Regions from separate parts of the Blautia sp. MSK17_66 genome, predicted to be linked through region 4. Evidence: predicted binding sites of a transcription regulator. Region 4 holds the regulator's gene; each other region holds the start of a gene.
What was found. The regulator Rex, encoded in region 4, represses fermentation and respiration genes when NADH is low (regulators of the CRP and FNR family bind a similar motif). The targets are predictions, from matches to a motif close to ATTGTTAANTANTTAACAAT.

Region 1 (3,218 bases), on a different contig from region 4:
CCTGTAACGGTTGCAACACGCTCGATCAAAGGCATACCTGTCTGGATCGCATCAGCAATTGCTTTTACTGTACTGATATTATCTACAATAACACCAACATCTGCCGGAAGTCCGCCGCTTGGAACGATTCTTCCCAGAACACGCTTGATGAGAGTTTTCTCAGCGCCCTGCGGGTATTTGGTTCTTGCAACAAACACTTCCATATTTCCGATATCGGCAACTTTTTCCTTCATTAATTCAATAGCATCCGGCTTGTTATCCTCGATAACAATAATACCTTTCTCGGCACCTGTTGTCTTGAGGATTGCTTTCAGACCAAAGATAATCTCATCTGCATATGCAAGAAGAACCTTGTGGTCTGCTGTCAGATACGGCTCACATTCGCATCCATTGAGAAGAATCGTATCAACCGGTTTCGCTGGTTTCAGTTTAACACAGGTCGGGAAACCTGCACCACCCATACCAACAATTCCTGCTTCTTTTACGATTTCGATGATCTCATCCGCGGTAAGATCATCTAATGGTTTATGAGGCTGTACGGATTCGTGCAGAGTATTTTTTCCGTCTGATTCGATGACAACTGCCATCACTTCACCGCCTCTTGTTCCATGCATGCGAGGTTCAACAGCAACTACTGTTCCGCTTACACTGGAATGTACCGGTGCGCTGATAAATCCGGCAGCTTCGCCGATCTTCTGTCCGACCTTTACGGTATCTCCTACCTGAACGATCGGATTAGCCGGAGCGCCCAGATGCTGTGACATAGAGATCACAACTGTCTTAGGATCCGGGAATTTCTTCAGATCGATATGCTCGCTGAATTCCTTATGTTCTGACGGATGAACACCGCCATAATATCCATTCAGTCTGTCTTCCCTTATTGCTTTAACGTAGTCGTTGATTACTTTGAAATTCACCTTTGAGAAGTCACGGACCTGTACAGGCTGATTGAGGAATTCCTCAAGTCGTCCCTGTTTTGCAAGTCTCTGATAAATCTTCTCCCATGCACAGTCTTTATTCGGATCTACTTCGCACTTACCGTTCTTGGCACCTCCACACTGCCCATTTACAAGGCTCTTGGAGCAATCAACGATCGGACAGACACCACCGGTTATGTTCAGATAACACTGAGCACAGGCATCACAGCTCTTCTTGGTAAGAGCCATGCCATGATGGCCTCTGTAGTTAAGAGAATTACTTGCTGCATAAACTGGTTTTCCTGCCAGTTCTGCAACTGTCTGAATACCAAGGCCGCAGGAAATTACGATAACATTCTCTGTTCCTTCCGGAAACAGATCCTGTAATTTTCTTTCTGTGTGCATCTTGTTACACAAAAAGTCTACCTTTGTACTGCCAGTGACTGTCTTGCCCTGTTCTGCGGCAAATTTCAGAAATTCATCGCAGTCCGGCTCGTCAATGGTGTCAAATTCCTTGAAGCACTTGTTACAGGCAATGACATACAGGTTGTCTTTGCCCTCAAGCAATGATGCAAGTTCTTCATTGCTTTTCAGCTGATACTTAGTATAGTTCTCCAATTGCTCACCTTCCTTATGAAATATTTGAACTTATATGCTTATCAGCTTCTATCCTTCCTTCCCCTCTGCACTGTTAAGAAAAAAACAATAAAAATCCGATAAACTGGTTCTATAATTACTATCCTATATAAATGTAGCACAAATCGTTTATTTTATCCAGTTCTTATTGTATGTTTTCATCAAAAATAAGCTCTTTTTTTATAAAAAAGCGGTTCTGCACGCTGAAAAAATCTGTTATTTTTTTATCATTATTGTTATTTTTTTATCATAATGGTGAGATGGATTTTTTTTGCCTCAAACTTTAATACCAGACATCCTGACATACCATTTTTTTGTTCTTATACTGTCGGATTTGTGTTATACTGTAACTATTCAGTACCCTCACAGTTACGCTATGCTTTACTATATTTATGAAATATGGGAGGGAATCAACTATGCAAAATCCAGTTTCTGACGAAAGATATTCTGTGGCAGACGAAGCCATTCTGGGTGCTTTTTTTAAACTCATAAAGCAAAAAGCTCCTGACCGGATCACCGTATCCGATATCACCAAAACAGCTGGTATCGCTAGAAGTACTTTTTATAATCATTATCAGGATATCCCCTCTCTTGTATCTGCTGTTGAGGAAAAGACGATCCATGATGTTTTTTCTATAATGGAAAAATTTCATCCGGAAAATGACCGCGATATCTGTCAGTCCTATTTTCTGACGATCTGTCGCTATACAATGGAAAATCCCTTCCTTGCCGGTCTTCTGAGCACCCCTCACGGGAATGATCTGTTTGAAAAAATGCTGACCATGCTTCATCACTATGTCACCGCTACCACCTCTAGTGCCAGACCCGACAGACACACAAAAGAAGAAATATCTTACGTGATCACCTGCGCGATCGGCAGCACCATCGGTGTGCTTCACAAATGGACCCGGGATAATTTTGATCTTGCACCAGAAGTCATTGCAGAAATTCTGACTCAGATTTTCCTGGCAGGCATGCTGCCTCTTTTGTCCTGACTGCCCCGCATACAGGCATAATAAAAACCCGTCTGAGCGAAAGTACTCAGACGGGTTTTTATTATGCCTGCGGCTCGTCGATCAGGACATCCTGTCTCCTGATCTTCTTTGTCGTATTGCGGATAAATGGATTTTTCCGGATCACCAGACCTGTAATGCGACGGTAAGTCGGCTGATTTTTGTTGTATTCATCCAAAAATGCCTGAAGCTGTGACCGGATCATCTCAGCATCCAGTTCCTTCGCCTCCACAACTGCCTGTTCCGGATAAATACGGGCTGTAAGACCGTTGCCTTCGCCTGTTACAATGACTTCGCCCACCAGCGGATTCAATGCAAGCTTGTTCTCGATTTCCTCCGGGGATACATTTTCGCCATTGGAAAGAATGATCAGATTTTTCACACGGCCATTAATGAAAAGATAACCATCTTCATCCATATATCCCTTATCTCCGGTATGCAACCAGCCATCTTTCAGCGTTTCCTCTGTCTCATGAGGCATCTGATAATATCCCTTCATGACGCTTGTACCTTTTACCAGAATCTCTCCATCCTCAAATCTGATTTCCACATTCTCAAGTGGTCTTCCGATGGAACCCGGCTTATTGTTTTCCTGTGTATTATTGCTGATGACCGGAGAGCATTCCGACATACCGTAGCCTTCCAGTATCTG
Region 2 (3,218 bases), on a different contig from region 4:
TCAAAAAGTGGACCAATGTACAGAGCAGTACATCCGATTTCTTTGATGTGATCAATCCAGGGAAGAAGAGTATTCAGACGGTGCACAGGTTCGCTGTAATCATTCTGATTTGGAGCACCCGCAAGGCCTAAAGGATAAATATGATAAAAAATAGCTTCGTTATACCAACTCATGTCTAATCATCTCGTTTCATAGTATTTATGATAAAAAAAAGCATGGGGCTGTCGATAAACGGCAGCCCCTGGGTTTTGCTAATGGTTATGAAATTATAACTGAGGACCAGCAGCAACAAGTGCTTTACCAGCTTCATTTCCTTCATATTTAGCGAAGTTCTTGATGAATCTTGCAGCAAGATCTTTTGCTTTTTCTTCCCACTGAGCAGCATCTGCGTATGTGTCACGTGGGTCAAGGATTCCTGTATCAACGCCTGTAAGTTCTGTAGGAACTTCAAAGTTGAAGTATGGAATTGTCTTGGTAGGAGCGTTGTTGATATCTCCGTTGAGGATAGCATCGATGATACCACGAGTGTCTTTAATGGAGATACGTTTGCCTGTTCCATTCCATCCTGTGTTAACGAGGTAAGCTTTTGCTCCGCTCTGTTCCATTTTCTTAACAAGCTCTTCTGCATATTTTGTTGGGTGCAGTTCCAGGAATGCCTGGCCGAAGCAAGCTGAGAATGTAGGTGTAGGCTCTGTGATTCCACGCTCTGTACCAGCAAGTTTTGCTGTGAATCCGGACAGGAAGTAGTACTGTGTCTGAGCTTCTGTCAGGATAGATACTGGAGGAAGTACGCCAAATGCATCTGCGGACAGGAAGATTACGTTCTTAGCTGCCGGTGCAGAGGAGATCGGGCGAACGATTTTTTCGATGTGGTCGATCGGATAGGAAACACGAGTGTTCTCTGTTACGCTCTTATCGTTGAAGTCAATCTTTCCGTTTGCATCAACTGTTACGTTCTCAAGAAGAGCGTTACGTTTGATTGCATTGTAGATGTCCGGCTCAGAGTCTTTGTCAAGGTTGATAACCTTAGCATAGCATCCGCCTTCAAAGTTGAATACACCGTTGTCATCCCAGCCGTGCTCGTCATCACCGATCAGGAGACGTTTCGGGTCTGTGGAAAGAGTTGTTTTACCTGTTCCGGAAAGTCCGAAGAAGATAGCTGTGTTTTCGCCATTCATGTCTGTGTTAGCAGAGCAGTGCATAGCTGCGATGCCTTTCAGTGGAAGGAAGTAGTTCATCATAGAGAACATACCTTTCTTCATTTCTCCGCCGTACCATGTGTTGATGATAACCTGCTCTTTGGATGTAATGTTGAACATTACAGCTGTTTCAGAGTTGAGGCCAAGTTCTTTGTAGTTTTCAACTTTTGCTTTGGAAGCATTGTATACAACGAAATCTGGCTCAAATGTCTCAAGTTCTTCAGCTGTTGGCTGGATGAACATGTTTGTAACAAAGTGTGCCTGCCATGCAACTTCAACGATGAAACGGATAGCCATACGAGTATCAGCGTTAGCACCGCAGAATGCGTCAACTACGAAAAGTTTCTTGTTGGAAAGTTCTTTCTGAGCAAGTTCTTTACAAGCTGCCCAAGCTTCCTGTGTTGCAGGATGGTTGTCATTCTTGTATTCATCAGAAGTCCACCAAACGGTATCTTTGGAGTTCTCATCCATAACGATGAATTTATCTTTAGGAGAACGTCCTGTATAGATACCTGTCATAACGTTAACAGCGCCAAGTTCTGTTTCCTGTCCTACTTCGAAGCCTTCAAGACCTGCTTTAGTCTCTTCCTCGAATAATACTTCATAAGAAGGATTGTATACAACTTCTGTTGTACCTGTGATGCCATACTTAGTTAAATCGATTTTTGCCATCTTACATTTACCTCTCTTCTTTATTGGAGCCATCTATATGCTGGCTGCTTTAACCTCTAAGAAGTGGAACACTCCGACTTCTCATAGAGATTATTATACATAATTCATCAATAAAAGCAATAAAAAAACAATTAAATTTTGAAAAATGATAATAATTTAACAGTTTGTGACAGCTTATGGAAGCAGAAAATAAAAAAGCAGCTACCGGATGGTGAGCTTCCGGTAGCTGACAGCAAAGTAAATGATTTCCGCGATGGCCGTGATGACCCAGGAAAAAAAGTAAAGAAGATATAATCCCGGGATAGTATGGAAATAAACAAAAACGGTATAGACCCATACAATTCGAAAAACACAGGAACCAAGAATGATAATGATCGTCGGTACAATGGTCTTTCCGATTCCGCGTGATGCTGCAAGTGAAGCGTCCATAAAAGCGGACACAGCATAAGAAAAAGACATGATGCGGATCCTCTGCATCCCCGCTTCGATGACTGCTTCATCGGTGGCAAACAGAGAAAGGAACTGATGCCCAAAAAGAAACAGCAGAAGACCAAGTATGGCGCCGGCAGTAAAAGCATAAAACAGACTTATAAAATAACTCTGGAGTATTCTTTTTTTATTACCTGCACCGAAATTCTGACTGATGAAACTGGAGCATCCGGTGTAAAAGGCATACATGACATTAAAGATCAGTGTGTCTGCATTTGTAGCGGCCGCACTTCCGGAAACCATAACCGTATCAAAAGAGTTGACGCCGACCTGTACAAACAGATTGGCAATCGCAAAAATCGCATTCTGGATCCCGGCCGGAATTCCGATCATCAGAATTGAAACCGCAATGTTTTTGTGTAACCGGATCTTCTTTAAGCTGACATGACATTCATCCCTGCGTCGAAAAAGATGGTTCATGATAAGGGCAGCAGAGACATATTGTGCAATGGCACTGGCGGCCGCAACTCCGGCAGCAGCCATATGAAGAACAATGACAAAAAACAGGTTCAGAATAACATTCAGAACACCTGCAAATGCGAGATAATAAAGCGGACGCCGGGTTTCTCCCCGGGCACTTAAAACGCCGTTGCCGAAGTTATAGATTCCCATTGCAGGAAGTCCGAACGCATAGATCTTAAGATAAAGCGTTGCCTGTTGGAGCAGATCATCCTTGGTGTGCAAAAGCATGAGCATCCATTCTGAAAAGAAGAAACAGACAGTTCCCATCAGCAGTCCCATCAATGCACAGAGCAAAAGGGACGTATGTACGTTTTCTATGGTGAGCTGTTCATCTCTGGCACCAAGTGTGTGTGCAACACAGACATTGACACCACTTCCCATACCGATCAGAAATCC
Region 3 (3,218 bases), on a different contig from region 4:
CGGCTTTGATATCAGATTTTATCAATTTTCTTACGGATTTCCAGCATCCGGTGATCCAGCTGGCTGATCATGGAGGCACATTGCTGCAGTTCCTCGTTGATAGGAGCTGCCTGTTTCTGATCTCTTTTATAGCGAAGATGATGATCAAGATTAGCCCAGTAATCCATGGCAGCTGTTCGAAGCTGCAGCTCCAGCTTGATCCACTGATTTTCTTCCTGAAATGGAATGGCAATTTCCAGGATCAGATGGAGACTCTGATAGCCGGATTTCTTGGGCTGTCTGATATAATCTTTGATTTTGATGACACGGATATCCTGCTGCTTCTGGAGAAGGTCAGCTACTTTATAGATATCATCTACATAGGCACAGACCGCTCGGACACCGATCAGGTCGTTGATCTTGTCTAGAGCATTGGAAAAAGTCAGATCCAGCCCCTTTTTCTGCATTTTTTTGCATACGCTGTCATAGCCTTTGAGTCGTCCGGTTTTCATCTGGATAAAGTTTCTTCCATAGTGCATAAGCAGAAAGGTATTGATGATATCTATCTTGGTCATCATAAGATTGATGGCACATTGTCCTTTGATGCTGAACTCACTGTCGGTCAGCATATTCTTTAAAAGTTCTTTCTTTTTCAATTTCTGTCTTTCTTCCTCTAATTGTATCAATGTGAATGTTTCTGGTTCTGTTACTCGTACTGCATTGCCGCTTCCCATTAGAATACTCCTTCAATAATAAATTTGTAGATTGATTGTGTTAAAAGAAAGTAAAGATCTCTCATCTTTTAATTTATGTGGGGCATAATAGAGATATGACAAATAATCTTATTTGAACTTTTGAGGAATGACTCGCGGACAGTTGCGAAAGATTATGGGATATACTTGGGAGGCTGAGCGTTTGTCTGGAAAAACAGTGAGTATTTTTGCTGTATTAACGAAACGGTATAATATATTATTATATACAAAATAAACAAAAAGTATATAGAAAAACAGAAAAAAATATAAAATATTTCAAAAGAAGGTGAATGAAAAAATCTAAATTTCAAATTATATGATAATAATACACAAAAACACCCCGAAAGCACTTGAATAAAATGCATAAAAAATCGAAAAAAGAGGGATTATGTGGGATTGATTTAGATGAATAAAGTATATTGACAAATGATTAACAATCACATATAATAACCTCATCGGCAAGATTGATAAATAATTAACGATAATTCGTTAACACATACAACCAACACACTACACTATTAAGACGAAAAAGAAAAACAGGAGGATTTCAGAAATGGCAAAGAAAGAAAATAACATCCCTGCAATTATCGATACTCCAGAGGCACTTGAAGCTAAGATTGCCGCAATGAAAGAAGCTCAGAAAATTTTTGCTACCTATACACAGGAGCAGGTTGATAAGATTTTCAAAGCAGCAGCAACTGCAGCAGATAAAGCACGTATCCCGCTTGCCAAAGCAGCTGTTGAAGAAACAGGAATGGGTATCGTAGAAGATAAAGTTATCAAAAATCATTATGCATCTGAATATATCTACAACGCATACAAAAACACAAAGACATGTGGTGTAGTGGAAGAAGATCCGGTTTATGGAATTAAGAAAATTGCAGAGCCGATTGGTCTGATTGCAGCAGTTATCCCGACAACAAACCCGACTTCCACAGCAATCTTCAAAACTCTGATCGCATTAAAAACAAGAAACGCGATCATCATCAGCCCACATCCACGTGCAAAAGGAAGCACTATTGAGGCTGCAAAGGTTGTTCTGGAGGCAGCAGTTAAAGCAGGTGCTCCGGAAGGCATCATCGGATGGATCGATGTACCAAGCCTTGAACTGACAAACCTTGTAATGAAAGAAGCTGACATCATCCTTGCAACAGGTGGTCCTGGAATGGTTAAGGCTGCATACTCCTCCGGAAAACCGGCACTTGGTGTTGGAGCCGGAAATACACCGGTTATCATTGATGAGACAGCAGACGTTCGTCTTGCAGTAAACTCCATCATTCATTCCAAGACATTCGACAATGGTATGATCTGTGCTTCTGAGCAGTCTGTAACTGTTCTGGAGGGCGTATACGAAGCAGTAAAAGCAGAGTTCCAGTACAGAGGATGCTACTTCCTTAAAGAAGATGAGATCGAGAAAGTAAGAAAAACAATCCTGATCAATGGTGCACTGAATGCCAAGATCGTTGGACAGAAAGCAGCAACCATCGCTGAGATGGCAGGAGTTACTGTCCCGGCTGAAACAAAGATCCTGATCGGTGAAGTTGAATCTGTAGATATCAGTGAAGAGTTTGCACATGAGAAACTTTCTCCTGTACTTGCAATGTACAAGGCAAAAACCTTCGACGAAGCAATCGCAAAAGCAGAACAGCTTGTAGCTGATGGCGGATACGGACATACAGCTTCTCTTTACATCAATGTAAATGAGAAAGAAAAAATGGCAAAACATGCGGCAGCAATGAAGACCTGCCGTATTCTTATCAATACTCCATCTTCTCAGGGTGGTATCGGAGACCTCTACAACTTCAAACTTGCTCCGTCTCTGACACTTGGATGCGGTTCCTGGGGTGGAAACTCTGTATCTGAAAACGTTGGTGTAAAACACCTGATCAATATCAAGACTGTTGCTGAGAGGAGAGAGAACATGCTCTGGATGAGAACCCCGGAAAAAGTTTACTTCAAAAAAGGCTGCCTGCCGGTTGCTCTTGATGAACTGAAAAACGTAATGGGCAAAAAACGCTGCTTCATCGTAACTGACTCCTTCCTTTATAAGAATGGATATACAAAGAAAATCGAAGACAAACTGGATGAAATGGGAATCGTTCATACATGCTTCTCTGATGTAGAACCAGATCCGTCTCTGGCAAGTGCAAGAGCAGGTGCAGCAGCAATGCGTGCATTTGAGCCGGACTGCATCATTGCAATGGGTGGTGGTTCCGCAATGGATGCCGGTAAGATCATGTGGGTTCTTTATGAAAACCCGGATGCAGACTTCGATGATATGGCAATGGACTTCATGGATATCCGTAAGAGAATTTATACATTCCCGAAAATGGGTAAAAAAGCTTACTTCATCGCCGTACCTACATCTTCTGGTACAGGTTCTGAGGTAACACCGTTCGCGATCATCACAGATAAAGAGACAGGAATTAAATGGCCTCTGGCAGACTATGAACTGCTTCCGGATATGGCGATCGTAGATACAGACAA
Region 4 (3,218 bases):
AGCTCCTCCACGGTAAGAACGTCATTTCCACTGATGACTCTTGGTTCGAGAGAGAGGCGCATCTGGCTCTGTACCTCTGTCGGCTTCTCGATTCGCTGGATCTTGCCGAGCATTTTTTCACGGCTCTCGGCGCGGCGGATGGATTTTTCACGGTTGAAGGATTTCAGCTTGACAATGACTGCCTCCTGGTGCTTGATCTCTCTCTGCTGGTTCAGATAAGCCTTGTACTGTGCATCACGCAGCTGAGCCTTCTTTTCTGCGTAGGCAGAGTAGTTTCCACTGTACATACGGACCTGTCCGGCATCGATCTCAATGACCTTGGTTACAACCTTATCCAGGAAATAACGGTCATGGGAAACAATAAATACAGCACCTGGATAGTTCAGGAGATAGGTTTCCAGCCAGGCAATACTCTCCATATCCAGATGGTTGGTCGGCTCATCGAGAAGAAGAATGTCAGGCTTAGAGATCAGAAGCTTACCAAGTGCAACGCGTGTCTTCTGTCCACCGGAGAGCGTTTCAATCTGCTTGTTGAAATCTTCTTCGGTGAAACCAAGACCCTTGAGGACACCCATCAGTTCACTCCTGTAAGCGTAGCCGTTTTCGAGCTCGAATTCATGGGTCAGCCGGGTATAGGTGTTCATCAGACGCTCGAGCTCCTCGCCGGAGGCATGCTTCATCTGTATTTCTGCTGCACGCATGCGGTCTTCCATATCAATGATGTACTGCTTGGTTGAGAGCAGCTCCTCATAGATGGTGCGGTGTCCCTTGATCTCCTGATACTGTGCGAGATAACCGATCTTCTTGTCCTTCATCAGAACGACCTGACCGGAATCTGCGGAAATTTCTTCCATTATAATACGGAGAAGGGTTGTCTTTCCTGCTCCGTTGTTGCCGATAAGAGCGGCTTTCTCACGCTCTTCTATATGAAAAGAGGCATCGTTCAGAATGACTTTTTCGCCAAAAGACTTATAGATGCTCTGACATGATAAGATCATAAATATTCCTCCAAAATCAATATACGCTATGATTATAAGGGGAAAAATTATCTTTGTAAAGGAAAAACCAACGAAAAAACAGCAAAAATTGCACAGAATTACCAACATAGATTGACAATAAAATGTCATTTCGTTATAATTAACAGGAAAGTATTAAGGGAGGGACAACGGTGGAGGCAAAACAGATATCAAAAGCTGTAATTAAGAGACTGCCCCGGTATTATCGCTATCTTGGCGAATTACTGGAAGACAATGTTGAGCGTATATCTTCCAATGATCTTAGTAAGAAAATGCGTGTCACAGCATCTCAGATCCGTCAGGATTTGAATAATTTCGGAGGGTTTGGGCAGCAGGGATACGGTTATAATGTAAAATATCTTTATACAGAGATCGGTAAGATCCTGGGACTGGATGAGGTACACCCGATGATCATCGTTGGTGCCGGTAATCTTGGACAGGCACTTGCCAATTATGTTGACTTTGAAAAACGTGGTTTTAAGTTACTGGGAATCTTTGATGTGAACCCGGTACTTGAAGGTATTGCTGTTCGCGGAATTGAGATCCAGATGATCAGCAATCTTCCATTTTTCTTAAGAGAGAATAATATTGAGATCGCAATCCTTACACTTCCGAAGAATAAGGCGAAGGATATGGCGGATATCCTGATCGAGAATGGTATCAAGGCGATCTGGAATTTTGCTCATATTGATCTGGATACTCCGGATGACGTAATTGTAGAGAATGTTCATCTTTCGGAGAGTCTGATGACTTTATCCTACAATCTCAGTCAATATCGACAGGAACATGTAGAAGAGCAGCATTCATAAAAAGAGGACAGTGAAAGGCTGTTACCCGGCTCCTTGCATTAAGGAGGCTGCGTAACAGCCTTTCTGTTGTTTTTGGAGAGGAGACGAAATGAGACGGATTGTGAACGGACCGGAAATGAAGACATTGGATCGTTATACGATTGACAGGATGGGTGTGCCGTCCTGCGTTCTGATGGAGAGGGCGGCACTGGCGGTCGTGGATGAGATGGAACGGCATTTTGCGGATACGAAGCAAAAAGAGCGTATCTTATGCGTCTGCGGAGGCGGAAACAACGGCGGAGACGGTGTTGCCATTGCCAGGATCCTGCACCTTCATGGATATGCTGCCGAAATCTATATGATGGGAAATCCGGATCATCGGACAGAGGAAACGTGCCGTCAGCTGGAAATTGCCGGAAATTATCAGGTTCCTCTGGTGAATAACCTGGAACTGAAGGAATATACTACTATAGTAGATGCCATTTTCGGCGTCGGGCTGGACCGTGCAATCGAGGGACGTTACCGGGATGTGCTGAGTGCAATGAATCAGGCGTCTGCCTGGAAAGTGGCGGTCGATCTTCCGTCCGGCGTGAGCAGCAGCACCGGGGAAGAACTTGGGATTGCCTTTCATGCAGATCTGACAGTGACCTTTGCTTTTGGCAAAACGGGCTTATGTCTTTATCCCGGGAAGATGTTTGCAGGAAGGGTTGTCACGGCGGATGTCGGCATCTACGAGAATCCGGAGCTTTTGCCGGAGAAAGGGGTTCTGGAGAAGAAAGATCTCCGGAAAATCCCGAAGCGTATTGCGAATGGAAATAAAGGTACCTTTGGCAAGGTTCTTATTGTTGCTGGAAGTAAGGGGATGTGCGGTGCCGCATATCTCTGTGCAGAGGGAGCATTTGCCGCGGGTGCCGGGATGGTGAAGATCCTGACAGATGAAGAGAATCGTATTCCGCTGCAGACGCTTCTTCCAGAGGCGATGTTTGCGGATGATTCCAGCGGGGAAGATACATGGTCTGATGCGGCACGCTGGTGTGATGTGATCGTGATCGGACCGGGCCTTGGACAGTCGGAAAAAAGTGCACAGAAAACAGAATCTTTCCTCTCTTTCGCACAGAGAATGGGGAAACCTGTGATCCTGGATGCGGATGGACTGAATCTGCTTTCGAAGAACCCGACGTGGAAGAAATATTTTCATGGCAGTCAGGTGATCTGTACCCCGCACCTGGGAGAGATGAGCCGGCTGAGTGAGGAGTTTATGTCCAAAAAGCCGGAATCCAGTCGGTCTTTATCTGAAAAACAGGTATCCAGGTTATCAATACCGGAAATACAGAAGAATCTTATTGGAACGGCTGAGAAGTTTGCCATGCAAAACGGTGTGGTCTGTGTGTTAAAGGATGCGTCGACGGTCATC

Region 1: the regulator Rex is predicted to act here: its motif matches at 1,786-1,805, upstream of rsxC (electron transport complex subunit RsxC).
Region 2: the regulator Rex is predicted to act here: its motif matches at 2,016-2,035, upstream of pckA (phosphoenolpyruvate carboxykinase (ATP)).
Region 3: the regulator Rex is predicted to act here: its motif matches at 1,195-1,214, upstream of adhE (bifunctional acetaldehyde-CoA/alcohol dehydrogenase).

What each region holds. Positions count from the first base shown of each region.
Region 1 covers NZ_JAJBNQ010000017.1:6,584-9,801, reverse strand. Annotated here, with positions in the region: gene rsxC (electron transport complex subunit RsxC) at 1-1,535, opposite strand, end outside; gene LIR34_RS10195 (TetR/AcrR family transcriptional regulator) at 1,970-2,548, shown strand; gene LIR34_RS10190 (AMP-binding protein) at 2,610-3,218, opposite strand, start outside.
Region 2 covers NZ_JAJBNQ010000005.1:128,327-131,544, forward strand. Annotated here, with positions in the region: gene LIR34_RS04325 (alpha-amylase family glycosyl hydrolase) at 1-173, opposite strand, end outside; gene pckA (phosphoenolpyruvate carboxykinase (ATP)) at 267-1,871, opposite strand; gene LIR34_RS04335 (MATE family efflux transporter) at 2,073-3,218, opposite strand, start outside.
Region 3 covers NZ_JAJBNQ010000018.1:15,819-19,036, reverse strand. Annotated here, with positions in the region: gene LIR34_RS10665 (GTP pyrophosphokinase) at 12-713, opposite strand; gene adhE (bifunctional acetaldehyde-CoA/alcohol dehydrogenase) at 1,285-3,218, shown strand, end outside.
Region 4 covers NZ_JAJBNQ010000003.1:106,180-109,397, forward strand. Annotated here, with positions in the region: gene abc-f (ribosomal protection-like ABC-F family protein) at 1-998, opposite strand, end outside; gene LIR34_RS02640 (redox-sensing transcriptional repressor Rex) at 1,169-1,825, shown strand; gene LIR34_RS02645 (NAD(P)H-hydrate dehydratase) at 1,914-3,218, shown strand, end outside.